4 regions of the Paenibacillus sp. NPDC058071 genome follow, and region 2 is predicted to be linked to each of the others. Evidence: riboswitches for the same ligand, from Rfam matches in the RefSeq annotation. Region 2 holds a riboswitch; each other region holds the start of a gene.
The links. A riboswitch is a leader RNA that binds a small molecule or an ion and turns the genes downstream of it on or off. The one in region 2 is predicted to bind cyclic di-GMP.

Region 1: linked by a shared signal. The riboswitch ahead of ACFVTB_RS26185 (LPXTG cell wall anchor domain-containing protein) and the one ahead of ACFVTB_RS21815 (IPT/TIG domain-containing protein) in region 2 are both predicted to bind cyclic di-GMP.
Region 3: linked by a shared signal. The riboswitch ahead of ACFVTB_RS23790 (glycosyl hydrolase family 28-related protein) and the one ahead of ACFVTB_RS21815 (IPT/TIG domain-containing protein) in region 2 are both predicted to bind cyclic di-GMP.
Region 4: linked by a shared signal. The riboswitch ahead of ACFVTB_RS17710 (methyl-accepting chemotaxis protein) and the one ahead of ACFVTB_RS21815 (IPT/TIG domain-containing protein) in region 2 are both predicted to bind cyclic di-GMP.

The regions. Positions count from the first base shown of each region.
Region 1 covers NZ_JBHVSK010000024.1:82,718-86,325, reverse strand. The annotation lists gene ACFVTB_RS26185 (LPXTG cell wall anchor domain-containing protein) at 33-1,421, opposite strand; cyclic di-GMP riboswitch class I at 1,496-1,593, opposite strand; gene ACFVTB_RS26180 (GtrA family protein) at 1,698-2,144, opposite strand; gene ACFVTB_RS26175 (glycosyltransferase family 2 protein) at 2,131-3,138, opposite strand; gene ACFVTB_RS26170 (glycosyltransferase family 39 protein) at 3,189-3,608, opposite strand, start outside.
Region 2 covers NZ_JBHVSK010000016.1:57,792-61,399, reverse strand. The annotation lists gene fliD (flagellar filament capping protein FliD) at 1-131, shown strand, start outside; gene ACFVTB_RS21830 (flagellar protein FlaG) at 150-503, shown strand; gene fliS (flagellar export chaperone FliS) at 510-878, shown strand; gene ACFVTB_RS21820 (hypothetical protein) at 848-1,258, shown strand; cyclic di-GMP riboswitch class I at 1,324-1,421, shown strand; gene ACFVTB_RS21815 (IPT/TIG domain-containing protein) at 1,488-3,608, shown strand, end outside.
Region 3 covers NZ_JBHVSK010000020.1:24,591-28,198, reverse strand. The annotation lists gene ACFVTB_RS23790 (glycosyl hydrolase family 28-related protein) at 49-1,431, opposite strand; cyclic di-GMP riboswitch class I at 1,511-1,596, opposite strand; cyclic di-GMP riboswitch class I at 1,684-1,768, opposite strand; gene ACFVTB_RS23785 (NAD-dependent epimerase/dehydratase family protein) at 2,060-3,442, shown strand; gene ACFVTB_RS23780 (GNAT family N-acetyltransferase) at 3,545-3,608, opposite strand, start outside.
Region 4 covers NZ_JBHVSK010000010.1:143,557-147,164, reverse strand. The annotation lists gene ACFVTB_RS17715 (GntR family transcriptional regulator) at 1-64, opposite strand, end outside; gene ACFVTB_RS17710 (methyl-accepting chemotaxis protein) at 217-1,971, opposite strand; cyclic di-GMP riboswitch class I at 2,076-2,167, opposite strand; gene ACFVTB_RS17705 (YrzA family protein) at 2,347-2,559, shown strand; tRNA gene ACFVTB_RS17700 (tRNA-Thr) at 2,635-2,710, shown strand; tRNA gene ACFVTB_RS17695 (tRNA-Pro) at 2,726-2,802, shown strand; gene ACFVTB_RS17690 (YdcF family protein) at 2,908-3,549, shown strand; gene ACFVTB_RS17685 (guanylate kinase) at 3,578-3,608, opposite strand, start outside.

The DNA.
Region 1 (3,608 bases), on a different contig from region 2:
CTCTCTACATATTTCTACATATAAAGAAGTGATTAAACTCTCCGTCTATTTCTCGTTAGGATAAATCCTCCAAGCAGAGCAACCAAACCGCCTGCCAAATAATATGGTAGCGAGCTGGACTCGCCTGTTTTAGGGAGAGCGCCAAGTGGTACTTCTTCGGTTACAGTTACTTCGCTGCCAACAGCAGATGTTGGTTCTGCTCCCGCGGCATCTGTTTCCGTAACATCAGTCGTTGTATCAACCCCGCCAAGAGGACCTTGCTCGTCGTCGATTACAACTTCAAGCGGTTCATTAGACGGTTGCTCTGTAGGAGCAGTTGTTGGCGTTCCACCAGGTGTGGATGTTGGTGTCGATGATGGTGTTGCAGTTGGTGATGGTGTTGGCGTCGATGTCGAACCACCCGGTGTAGAAGGACCGCTGCTTGGCTCATCCGTTGGTTGCGGAACATTCGGCGTTGGCGTTGGGCTATCCGTTGGCTCCGTAGACGGCTGAGGCGTTGGCGTTGGCGCCGTTGTTGGTTCTGTTGTCGGTGCCGTTGTCGGCGCTGTTGTTGGCTCCGTTGTCGGCGCTGTTGTTGGCTCCGTTGTCGGCGCTGTTGTTGGCTCCGTTGTCGGCGCTGTTGTTGGCTCCGTCGTTGGTTCCGTTGTCGGCGCTGTTGTTGGCTCCGTCGTTGGTTCCGTTGTCGGCGCTGTTGTTGGCTCCGTCGTCGGGGCCGTTGTTGGCTCCGTCGTTGGTTCCGTTGTCGGCGCTGTTGTTGGCTCCGTCGTTGGTTCCGTTGTCGGTGCTGTTGTTGGCTCCGTCGTCGGGGCCGTTGTTGGTTCCGTTGTCGGCGCTGTTGTTGGCTCCGTCGTTGGTTCCGTTGTCGGCGCTGTTGTTGGCTCCGTCGTTGGTTCCGTTGTCGGTTCCGTTGTTGGCTTTACCGTAGGCGTTGGTGTAGGCACCGCTGTCGGTTCAGCTGTCGGCGGAAGAGTCGGAGGATTTGTCGGCGTTGCTGGCTTTTTCTTATAGTAGACAGCTACATATTCAATTGTTTGCGTAAATCCGAATGCTTTTGGAGCTTTCAAGTCGGTGCCGCTTGTACTGCCGTTAGTAGGATACTTCACACCGGATAGGCCGATAAGATCGCTTGATACATAAAGACAAGTAACCTCATACCGATCCCCTTCCGTCTGCCAATTGACCGTCTTCTTGTCATTGGAGAACTTCAGGGTAGCAAGATCATACGATTTCGGGAAAAAGGACCATTCCGTAACCTTTAACTTTCTCGTTTCGCCTTTCCCGATCCAACTCGCATCAACATAATCGCCCGAGCATGGATCTGGTGTAGAACCGCCTCCGCCCCACGTTGCAAATACGACACTGTATCCGCCGAACGTCAGCATCACTACGAGGAGACTCGCAATCAATGCCTTGAATTTCATGTCTTCAACACTCCCCCAGTAAATAATTCCACATTCCAGGCAATAAAAAAGACTGCCCTGAATATGGTCATATTCATGGCAGTCGGACGATCATCGCAAGCACGCTTTCGCGTCATGCCTTAGACTCCAGACTTTGCGTCCCATCCTTTCGAATGGTTTGCTATTTGCATGTTATATGTATGGAATAATTGCAAAACCGAGTAATAATACCAATTTCATCCGGTTTGCAAAACCTATTCTACAATTAGTAGCAAATAGAAGTCAACGCTTTTTTATTCAATTTTCGACTTGCTTTTGAGGACGAAAAACCCAGCGTTTGCTGCCGACAAAATTCAACAAAACGGTTAGACATGTGACGACAATTTTTGCAATAAACGGATTCCACGTCAGTCTCTCCACCGCTAAATAGAGCAAGCTTACCGATACGCCTAACACAGCCAAGTTCAGCAGCACGAACCGCAGCAGTCGCCCTCCGCCAATTGGCCCATCGGCAGACGCGCCAGCGGACGATTTGAACGTAAACCGTGAATTCATCCAATAGCTGTTAGCCATGCCGGCCGCATAAGAAACGACCTGACTTGCCGCCGCGTGCAGTCCTGCCCAAACCAATAGTCCGAAAATAGCAAAATCAACTGCCGTATTCACAAGCCCTACCAGATTAAATAAGATGAATTGCTTAAATGCAGGCCATCTGCGCCGCTCCTCGCCGCTAGTGGCGGACATACTCACGTTCCCTTCCGCCTGACTCAGGCGTTTCTCTGTCTCCAGCCTGTCCGTCCTTCTCGAAACCAAGCTCTTCCCTTACGATGTAGAGCGGCCGCCCCTTCGACTCATCATAAATTCTTCCGATATATTCGCCGATCATGCCGAGGAGGATGAGGATAATCCCGTTGAAAAAGAGATTGATGCCAACCGTCGACGCCCAGCCTGTAATCGTCGCATTGGTGAACAGCTTCTGATACAACACGATTAGCAAATAAATGAAGCTGGAGATCGATAGCGTAAACCCAATATAAGTTGCGATTTTCAACGGTTTATGCGAGAACGACGTAATGCCGTCGATCGCAAAATGGATCATTTTTTTCAGCGGATACTTCGTCTCTCCCGCAAATCGCTCCTCCCGCACATACTCCACGCTCGTTTGACGGAAGCCAACCCAGCTGACCAGACCGCGCACAAAACGATTTTTCTCCTTCAAGCCGCGAAGCACGTCGCAAACCTTGCGGTCGATAAGACGGAAATCACCGGTATCGGTCGGGATATCGAAGTTGGTCATGCTCGTCATCAGCCGGTAAAACATCATAGCCGTCAGCTTTTTGAAGACCGTTTCGCCCTTACGCTTAATCCGTTTGCCATAGACAACTTCATAGCCTTCTTTCCACTTTTCGATCATTTGCAGAATGACTTCTGGAGGGTCCTGAAGGTCGGCGTCGATAATCACAACCGCATCGCCCTGCGCGTAATCCATGCCGGCCGTAATCGCGACCTGATGCCCGAAGTTGCGGGAAAAATTAATCAGCCTGACATTTCGGTCGTCTCGGCTAATTTCGCCTACGATCGCTACCGTCCGGTCTATGCTGCCGTCGTTGACGAAAACCAGCTCGTAAGGCTCTCCATAGCCGTCCATTACTTCCTTCAGCTTCCGATACGTATGCTCGATCACTTCCTGCTCATTGAACATCGGTACGACGATACTGTATTTCGCCTTCAAGCCAATCCCTCCTTTTTAATGTTAAATTGCGATTTTATTCAATTCACTAAGCGAGACTATCTATAAAACACCCAGGACTGGAACAAACGAAGACCTTCCGCATACGCTTTCGACACTTCGAAGCCCGACAGCACTGGATAGTAAATGAGGAAAAGAAGCACAGCAGCCCCTGTAAACCCGTATCGCAGCCAACGCCGTTGCGGATATTTTTCCTCGTATAGCTTAAACAAGTAAACGATAGACAAAATCATAAACGGTACCATCGCAAAGTAGTGGTAAATGAACGTCAGCCGCGGCACCAGCATCCATGGCAAGTATTGCGAAAAATAAGCGATCCAAACGACATACATATATTTATCTTTTCGTTTGAGGCTCAAATAAACCGATAGCAGCAGCGCGAACAATCCAAACCACCAAATGATCGGATTTCCGAACGCAGAGATGGTCGATACGTGATCCGGACTCGACACGTCCTC
Region 2 (3,608 bases):
CGAAGGTGGAGCAAAGAAATAAAGTTCTTGATAAAAAAGAAGATCGTTACTATGCTATGTTTGCCAATATGGAGAAAGCCATATCGAATGGCAACTCCCAATTATCTTGGCTATCATCTCAATTTAGTTAAAAAAGGGGTTTGAGGTAAATGGATATAAATTCCAAACTCCAGCCAGTGCAGTCATCAACGAAGCTTGACTCTACTCCTATCATTAGGGTAGCAGGGGAATACACAGTATTAAAACAAAAAAGTAAAAATCAAATCTTGTCGGTCAGTGAGAAAGCGCTCGTTAGTGCTGTGGAAAGAGCAAATAAAGCCGTTCAAGGTACCGAGCACGAATTTAACTACAAGATACATCAAGCTACTAAGCAGGTAATTGTACAGATTATGAATAAAGATACACATGAAATCGTACACGAAATACCTTCTGAAAAGTTTATCGATCTTGTTGAAAAGTTAAAGGAACTCACGGTAGGGGCGATAATCGACGAAAAAAGGTGATAGCGGATGATGGTTCAACCGCAAGACAGCTATTTAATAACGAAGGTCCAAACATCCTCGCCTGGAGAACTGACTTTAATGTTGTATAGCGGCTGTATTCGGTTTATAAAACAAGCGACGGTATGTATAGAAAAACATGATTTTGAAGGAAAGCATCTCAACTTCGTGAAAGCGCAGAACATCATTGAGGAATTACACTCTACACTAAATATGGAATATGAAATATCGCAACAACTAAGCAGCTTATATTTGTACATGAATGAATTATTGATGAAAGCAAATACGAAGCTGGATGTGGAAGCTGCAGACAATTGTGTGCAGTTGCTTACCGAATTGAGAGATACATGGTCGGAAGCGATGAAGACATTGAAGTAATGAAGGCAGGTGCTCCTGTGACATTAACTGTCAATCAAATTCTAGAAGAGATGAAAGAAACGGGTGTATCCATGTTGTCTCTGGATCTAGAGGAAGAAGCAAACCACGGTTTGCTTTTTTCTCTGCAAAACAGACAGGCGGAATTAAGAGAACTGATTCGTCATCGAGTTGAGCTAGAGTCGCATGTCTATAATGATCTGGAAAGGCAATTGCTTATGGACTGCCTGACTGTGGAACGGGAATTGATGAAGAAAATGCTGTTGCTGAAAGAGGAAGCGGGCAAGCAACTTAAGCAAATTTCTGAAGGTAAACGTTCAAGAAATGCATATCAGCAAGACATGATTCAACATATAGGATACTTTATTGACAATCATAAATAAATGATTGTAGAAAAATGTATCATATAGTAAGATATATATGAAAATTATTACTATAGAACTAGAAAATAGAATAAAGGCAAAACTACAGCAATGTAGTGACGCAAAGCCATGGGTCTTTTTGCTCGCTTTAGTAGGTCGGCAGAAAGATCGCCAGGTTGCTACATTGGTTTGTAATTAAAACAATAGCAACCTGCTGTTGTTTTTTTTATTATAATGGGAGGGAACAAAGATGATGAAACGTTTGAAACAAAGCTTTTTGCTCGTACTTGCAGTGTGCATCGCACTAGGCGGTTTTTTGACACCACCTGCAGCGCAAGCAGCGCCAAATGATTATGTAGGCGTAACAAAAACGGTTAGCAAGTCGACGATTACTACGCTGGACGAAACAGAAGTGATTTTGAACATTACAGGCACCCCGCCTGTCAATGTCGTTCAGCCTAATGATGTAGTTCTTGTTATCGACAAATCAGGAAGTATGCTGCCTGGCTACAATAATGGCGAGGACAAAATGACCAATGCGAAGGAAGCTGCAAAAGGGTTCGTCGATTTGATGGATCTGACAAAGCATCGTGTGGCCGTTGTCGATTTCTCTTCTTCTAACACGATTGGGACGCTGCCGTTTACAACAGAAAAAGATACGGCTAAGAATTATATAAACGGGATTACTGCGAATGGTTCGACTGCGACTGGCGATGCCATTACGGTGGCTGCGAACCTACTTGCGGATCATCGCCCGGAAGCCCAACCGGTTATCGTTATTATGACGGATGGCGACGCTACGCAACCAGCAAATGACCCCTATGGATTTGCGAAACAAAAAGCACAAGAAGCCAAAGATGCAGGTATTATTTTTTATACGATTGCACTACTGAAACAAACCGATAATCCGGACACAAGCGGTCCAAATATTTTGATGAAGGACATGGCTACAACAGCCAGTCACCATCACTTTGTGCTTGGTTCTACCGGTTTGAGTGAAATTTATGCAGCTATCGTAAAAGAGATCGGTTTGGCGAGCGCATATGACGTTAAAGTAACGGATATTGTAGGCCCGGCATTTGAAATTGTTCCCGGTTCCTACGATAATAACATTCCAAAACCGACAGTAGACGGTAATAAATTGACATGGACGTTTAACGAGTTGAAAAATAAAACGTTGACTTTTACTTATAAGATTCGTCCTGTAAGTAAAACAACTGCCGGAAGCTTCCCTGTTTCCACAATAGCATCTCAAATTCAGTATAAGGATTATGCTGGAGCAAATCGTGAAAAGGCGATACCGAACGTAAATGTTAACGTAAAGCTGCCAGCTCCTGAAGTAACTTCTGTCGTAGAAGCCTTCGGCCACCCGAATGGCGGGGAAACGGTTACGCTTAATGGTAATTATTTCGTATCCGGTGCGACAGTTAAATTCGGACTGAATAACGCTACTAATGTTACATTTGTAGACGAGCATAAACTTACGGTAACTGTGCCAAAAGGCAGCCAAGGAACCGTAGCTGTTGAAGTTAGAAATCCGGATGGACAAACTGCAGCTGGACAGTATCAGTACAAGACTGATCCTATCATAACATCGTTGTCGCCTAACAGCGGTCCGCTCGCTGGCGGTACTGTAATTGCCGTGCAAGGTAATTACTTGATGAGAGGCGTCAGCGTGACGATTGACGGTGTGGCAGCTACCGTAAGCGATTACTATAATCCCACTTACATTAAAGTATTGTCACCGCAAGGTTTGAAGGCAGGTCCGGCAGACGTTGTATTTACGAATCCAGATGGAACGAGCGCAACTGTTACTGAAGGCTTCACATATATCGCTCCTCCGAAAACAGATCCAGAGATTTTAACGATTTCACCGAATTCGGGCGTTGTAACCGGTGGAGACATTATACTGGTTGATGGTAAAAATTTCAAAAACGGCATGAAAGTTACGGTTGGCGGTAAAGTAGCAACGACAACATTTGTTAGCGCCACTCGCTTGAAAGTTACAATCCCGTCGGCATCGGCTCCTGGCCCGGTGGATGTAGCTGTTATTGATCTTGAGGGAAGCGCCTTTACTTTTGCTAATGGATATACGTATACAGCAATTGTATATCCTGCCCCGACAATTACAGTTGTATCGCCAAATAGCGGTCTGCTTGCAGGCGGAGATATTGTGCTGATTGATGGAACGAACTTCATTAATAATGTAACCAAAGCTTTCATAGGCTCTAAAGAAGTAAATGTATCATTCGTGAACAGCGGAAGAATTAGAGTGACGATTCCTGCTGGCGATGCTTTAGGTAAAGTCGATGTTAAAGTGGCGAATGGAGATAAAGAGGCTGTTCGTGCCCAAGGCTATGAATATGTTGCG
Region 3 (3,608 bases), on a different contig from region 2:
TAAAAAAAGCTCCGACACGGCGTGTCGAAGCTTTGGCTCAGCATCTATTTACAACAACTCAATATTATAATTCGACTTTTTGGACAGTTGAATAGTGAACATTTTAGCTTGAATCGTATTATCCGAGCAAACGATATTTTTTTGCACGTATTGCGACAGGTAGCTCGTCAAGTCGATGCCGCCGCCAACCGTCGTTTTGATAATATTTTTCGAAATCGTTCCTTTATCGGCATTTTGCCATGTCCAGATGCCTTTTTCACCGTTCTCGATTACATTGCTCTCCACTTTAAAGCTCGTAATGTTGCCAAGGCGGATCGCGGTTTTGCCTTGCTGAACGCTTCTCGCGCCCATCGTAATTTTATTGCCCGTAATTTCGATATCCTTGACCGTCTGGGAAGCGCCGACTTCAATCGCCGCGTAGAAGCTGCCTGTGCCTGAAATCGTATTGTTTTGAACGAGATTGTTGCTTCCGTAAATGCTGATGGCCGAGTACATATCAGGAGCCAATTTGCCTTTATCGCTGCCCGATTTGTAGTAATTGTTTTGCAAATACGAGTTTGTAATTTGGTTGCCGCTGACCGTCAGCCCTTGAGCATAGACTTTAACTGCCCGCTTGGCGTTGTTGTCGAAACGGTTATTGGTGATGATGCTTCTCGTATTCGAGCCGTTGCCGTTATCCAAATTCGGATCCTCGTAGTAGATGCCGTCGCCGTCGTCCGCCGGGCCGATATGATGGATGTAGTTGCTCGCGATCGTCATATTGGCCGCAACCGTTTCTTTTTTACCCCAAGCCGTCGTGACGTAGATGCCTCTGGCAATCAGGCTGCCGCTGGTCGGATTCAGCGCGATGATGTTGCTGATTTCGGTATTGCTGATCTCGATGTTCTTCGTATTGCCGAGCACAAGAATGCCCGAAAGTACGCCGCTGTAATAATCGCTGCTCGATTGCTTGCTGTGCGTTGCGTTAGCAGCAGTGATATTGCTTACACTCACATTTTCGCTGCCCGAATCGATCACGAGCACGCGGTTCACCTGCATGTTGCCGTCCAGCGAGAGGCTGCTGATCGAGAAGTTCGACCCAGCGGCGCGTACCAGTTCCCAACCGAATGTGCTCGTGCTTGCTTTGATGACAGAGCTTGTACCATCGCCAACGATGCTGCTGCTCACTGCCAGCGGCGATTTCACATTGACCATGTACGTTCCTTTCGGAAAGTAAACCGTTGCTTTTTTCGCGCCCCCGTCGTTCAGCGCTTTTTGAATCGCCGACGTATCATCGGTCCGTCCGTCGCCTTTTGCTCCGTAATCTTTTACATTTATACGATCAGCCGCGTGTGCTTGTTCGACAAATAGGCCAAAAAAACCGAATCCGCTTAAAAAGATGGTCAACATGATGGCTATCGATTTTTTCGAATAGCTGCTAAAAATACTCATTTCCCATTCCTCCAAATCTACGGATAAAAAATAGAATCATCCCGTTTCAGGACGATCCTACTCTCGTATCCTGAAACATTTCGGGAACTGGCTGGCATATGGTTTCCCATTTAGCCCCTGTAGCTTTGCGTCCCGCGCTTTCGCGACGGTTTGCCTTTATCGATGCTTCATCATATTAAATTTGGATAGAAAGGTGCATAACTAGTAGAAAAAGCCTATGACATGTCATAGGCCCGAAAATACTAGGAAACTTTCGGTAGCTGGCTGGCGTATGGTTGCCCATGTAGCCCCTATAGCTTTGCGTCCCGCGCTTTCGCGCGGTTTGCCCTTTTCGACATCTCACTCTATGAAATTATCGACAACTTCTGGTTCTATCATACCAAATTTCAGAATTGGAAGCAACAACCATTAGTAGAATAGAACGACAAGAATTTATCTGAATTTCCTGGGATCGATATAATCTATCGACCATTCCTTGGAATTAGTTTACAATTTATTCCCTAACCATTATCATAGTCAAGTAGACTCGCATCCTTCCGCTCGATCGAATCCCCATGACTGCCCCAAGATTATCGATTCGCCGGGAATGCGTGCAATAACGGAATGAATTTAAGGACGGGGTGGTCTCATGAATGTACTGGTTACCGGCGGCTACGGCTTCATCGGCTCTTTTGTCGCGGAAAGATTCTATAAAGAAGGACATAAGGTTATCATTATCGATAATCTCACATCGGGCCATCTGTCAAACTGCGGCTTCCCGCATGTTTCCTATATCGCCGATGTGGAGAGCACGGTATGCGACTCCATTTTCGACAGCCACAATATTGATATCGTTGTTCATTTGGCCGCTCAAATCAATGTCGTTACCTCAATGGACAACCCGTATGCCGATACCAAGTCGAATATACTCGGATTAACGAACATTTTGCAATTGGCGGCGAAGCATAAGGTGCGTAAATTTCTGTTCGCATCGTCGGCCGCCGTATACGGACTCAACGACCAAGTGCCGCTGAACGAGGACATGCCTTGCCAGCCGGTTTCTCCTTACGGCATCAACAAGCTGCTCGGCGAATATTATTGCACGAAATGGAGCGAGATTTACAAGCTGGACACCATCTGCTTCCGCTTCGCCAACGTCTACGGGCCTCGCCAAGGCTCGATTGGCGAAGGCGGCGTCGTATCGATTTTTATGGAGCGCGTCCGTCATGGGCTGCCGCTCGACGTTTACGGGGACGGATCGCAGACGCGCGACTTCGTTTATGTGGAAGACGTCGCCGAAGTCATCTATTTGGCTAGCCTGACGGATCAAGTCGGTCTCATGAACCTATCCACGAATACCGAGAACTCGGTCAGCCGGCTTATTGGCATTATGGAAAGCCTGCATCCGGTAGCCAGCGTTCAATACAAGCCCGCACGCAATGGCGATATTCATCGTTCACGCTTGGACAATAGCCGCTTGAAAGACGCCTTGAACTGGGATCCCCGCTACGGGCTTGAAGAAGGCTTGAAACGTACGTTTGACTGGTTTATGCGAACGCCCGCAGCCGTCCCTCATATTGCGGCCGGTCAGGAGAAGGCGGTCAAGCTGGACGAAGGCCATATCTATAACGAGCTGATGGCTTCATCGCTGTCCCGCAACATCCGCAGCATCTACCTAAGCCAGCCCGACCGCTATTTGGATGGATTGCCTGTCCTGAAGCCGGAAGTGTTTCTGGCCGTCATTCGCTCCAGGGAACAAGCGAAGCTGAAGTTCAACGTCAACTATTCCTTTATCGCCTTGCAGCGAAAAATCATTATAGACGGCGAGCTGCTATTCAAAGTGAACGGTCTGCTGAGGGAGTCCGACTTTATCGGCCAATCGTTTGGCGGCGACCTTTTTATATTGTTATCCAATTCGACAAAAGACGACGCTGCCATCGTCGCCAACCGCCTGTTGTCGCAGCGCATCGACGCAAGCGTCCTGCAGCCGGAGCAATATCCGAAATGGGATCTGGCCGAGCCCGCCCAGTAGGAACGTACGGAAATCATCAAGCAAGATAAATGTAAAATAAGGCGGTGCGGGGATCGTCATATCCCTCTGCACCGCCTTATTTTACTTTTTTCGACTAGCTTATCAGTTGTTACCGAACCGCAGCCATTCGAGGCCCGATCGAACGATATCCTTATAACCAGGCGCC
Region 4 (3,608 bases), on a different contig from region 2:
GCCGTTTGACATGGTTCATAATTTGCAAATATATCGGCTGATTGTTATCGAACGTCATCGTCACGATAAGCGATCCTCCTTTCATCTACGTCACATTGTATTAGTGTTATAGGTAAATAGTACACTATGACAGAAAAGGTGTAAAGATAATTTTTCCAAAAAATAAAAAAACCGTCTCATCCCCACAGGGACAAGACGGTCGAACGGCTTAACCAATTAAATTTTAAAGATACCTGCTTTTTCTTTCAAATCGCGGGACGATTGCTTCAGCTCGCCCGCCAGGTTGCCCAGTTGATCGGAAATGGCGTATTGATCGTTCGATAGACCGGACATATCTTCCATTTTTCCGTTTACATCCGAAGACGTTTGCAGCAGCTTGTCTACCGCCGTTACGATGTGGGTAATGCCTCCCGTAATTTCTCCGATGGCAGTTGAAATTTCGCTAATTTGCTCGGACAAGACGCTGCTTTGACGTTCCAGTCCTTTGAACATGTCGCTCGCGGTTACAGAAGCTTCCTTCGTCGTTGTAATAACTTGCGCGAAGGCAAGCAAACGTTCGCCGCTCTCCGCAACGTCGTTCTGAATGAAGTGCAGCTCTTTCGTAATATTTTTCGAAATATCGTTCGTTTGGCCGGATAGCTTGCGAATTTCATCAGCGACGACAGCGAAACCGCGTCCGTGCTCACCTGCGCGAGCCGATTCAATCGAAGCGTTCAGCGACAGCAAGTTCGTCTGCGTATTCAAATCTTGAATGCCGTCCAGAAACTTCGATACTTGTCCGTAACGCTCCGTAATACGCTTGAACGCTTCCGTTACGAGCTGGAATTGCTCAACGGCCTGATTGGCCATTTGTACAACGCCTTCCATATCGCGGGAGCCTTCTTGCGAAGCGTTCTTCATTTGCTGCATATCATTATTAATATAATCGCTAGAAGCTGCGATCTCTTCCGAGCTGGCCGAGATTTGCTCTGTTACAGCAGAAATCGAAGAAGCGTCATCATATTGGGAGAGCAGGATACTCCGCCCGTCCGTAATTTGTCCTTTGACCTGCTCCGAAGCCATCCGGTTGCGGTCGACCATATCGCCCATCGAATTGGACATCGCCAGCACCGTGCTGCTTACTTCCAGCGTCGACTTAATCGTATCGCGCAGCTTGCCGCCCATATCGGCGAGCAAACGATCGATATCTCCGAATTCGTCCTGGCGTTCCAGCTTCTTGTTGAAGGTGAAGTCGCTGTTCTTGTAGGCTTCGATTCGGCCCATAATGCCGGCCAAACCTTTTCTGATGCTGCGGTTGAGCGTGTACGACATCAGGAACGGAATGACGGCCAGCACGAGCACGTTGATCAGAATGATCATATTCGCCGCATCCATGCTGCGGCTCAGACGCTTCTCCGTTTCGCCAAGATCGGTGCCCATTCTGTTGTCCACCGACTCGCTCGCATAGCTAAGCGTGATCGTATAGACGGAGATCAGATTTTTTACGCGGAAAGACTTCATTTCCGTACTTAAGTCTTTCGTGTTCAAATCCGTCGTCATCAAATTGTTGTAGGCCATTTCGAATACCGCAATTTGATTAGAATACGTCAAATTCGATTCGTCGGCTGGGAACATCTCGTCAATCTTTTTAAACGTATCCTTCAGTTTAGCAATTTTATCAGGAACGGTTGCGAGCATCTCTTGAATCGATTCAATCTGCGAAGTGTCCGAATTCTCGATCACGTCGATCATATGTAGCATGGAGCGCAGCATCGTGTCGGATACTTCTCTGTATTGCCTGTTCGCTTCGTTCAGCGTATTGGAATCATCCACGGCGTTCGATACTGATAAATTTTGAGTAAAAATAAATACGCCTGCCCCCACGTTAAACAACGTAATAACTGAGGTAATCAACAGGAGCTTAAATGTAATCTTCTGCTTGCCTAAAAACTGAGCGGCCATCGAAGGCCATTTCTTTACCTTCTGAATCATCTGTCGGTTCTCTCCTTTTGATGTAGGTCCAACAAGGCAAAAAAAAACTATTCGGCCGCAAAAAGGGGCGAATAGCTTAGCAATGCTAGTTGGCTAGTCCTCTTACTGGCGGTCTGGCAGCCGTAGTCGCCTGCTGTGCGACATTAGGCCCATAACTTTGCGCCCTTATCTTTCGATAAGTTTGCCATTTTACAGTATTCGACTGTCTTCGACACCTCTCTAGTTTAGGTCAAATTTGCCAATTTGTAAAACAAAATCTTGAAATAGTTGCCTTCCATAACCATAATCGCCTGCACGTCTGCAAGCGGAATAGACGCAAACCGACAAACTCGCTTATAATAGGGCTAATTAGAGACGAACGGGAGAGAGTGTGCAATGGATTTCCGGCTGGATTTAATCGATAACAAAATTGAGTTTTTCGAGGCGGGCGACTTGAGGACGCTGGAGCTGAAGGTCGATCAGCAAATCGAAAACAACAAGGCTTTACTGCTTGACGTGCATCATGTACAGCATCAGGTCGTGTTCAATCCGAACAGCGGGAAAATGCAGTACAGCGCCGTTGTTCATTTCAAAGCAAAAAAGGGATAATACAGCTCTGAAAAAAAAGGGTTGCATAACGGGCTATGCTTATGGCATAATACTTTTTGTCGCTTGTTGATATGCGCCGGTGTAGCTCAGTTGGTAGAGCAACTGACTTGTAATCAGTAGGTCGTGGGTTCGACTCCTATCGCCGGCACCATTTTTTTTCTTAGTACGGGACGTAGCTCAGCTTGGTAGAGCACCTGGTTTGGGACCAGGGGGTCGCATGTTCAAATCGTGTCGTCCCGACCATTAAAAGCGAACTAGACGGAAGCTTAATTTCGATTAAGCTTCCTTTTTTGTACCCTGAAACTTTCTACCGGACGCTGCGTCTATCCCTGTATGAGGAAGATGAAGATGACGAAAACAAATAAAAATCGTAATCGGCGAGGCCCGCGAACAGTAATCTTCACCGCTGCCGGCCTCGCTTTCCTTTGCTGCCTATTGTTTTGCGTTTCCGCCTATCGCATATGGACCTTTGGCAATGTTTCTGATTCGGTGAAAGCCGATGCCGCCATCGTACTCGGAGCAGCCGTATGGAACGGCGAGCCTTCTCCGGTGCTTAAGAAGCGGATCGAGCATGCGGTTACGCTGTACCGGCAGGGCTCGGCGGGCAAAATCATTTTCACGGGCGGCCGCACGAGCGAAGGCGAGCCGTCGGAAGCGGAAGCTTCGTTTGCCTACGCAGAATTGCTTGGCGTCCCTCCCAAAGATATGCTTATTGAGACCGAGTCGACTATTACCGAACAAAACTTGCTCTATTCCCGTAAAATTGCTGCAAGGAACGGATTAAACAGCTATTTGATCGTTAGTGATCCGCTCCATATGAAGCGAGCGATGACGATGGCGCATCGCTTCGGCATGGAAGCCTACTCATCGCCGGCGGCCGATTCCGCTTATCAAAGCTTACGGACGAAGCTGCCTTTCCTCTTCAGGGAAACGTTCTATGAGATCGGATTTACCGTTACATCTCCATTTCGTTCATTTCCCGGCTCTTAGATGCGTATCAGCGCATGAATGACTGCGTTCAGCTGTAGTCTCGTTCCAGACCTTCCTTT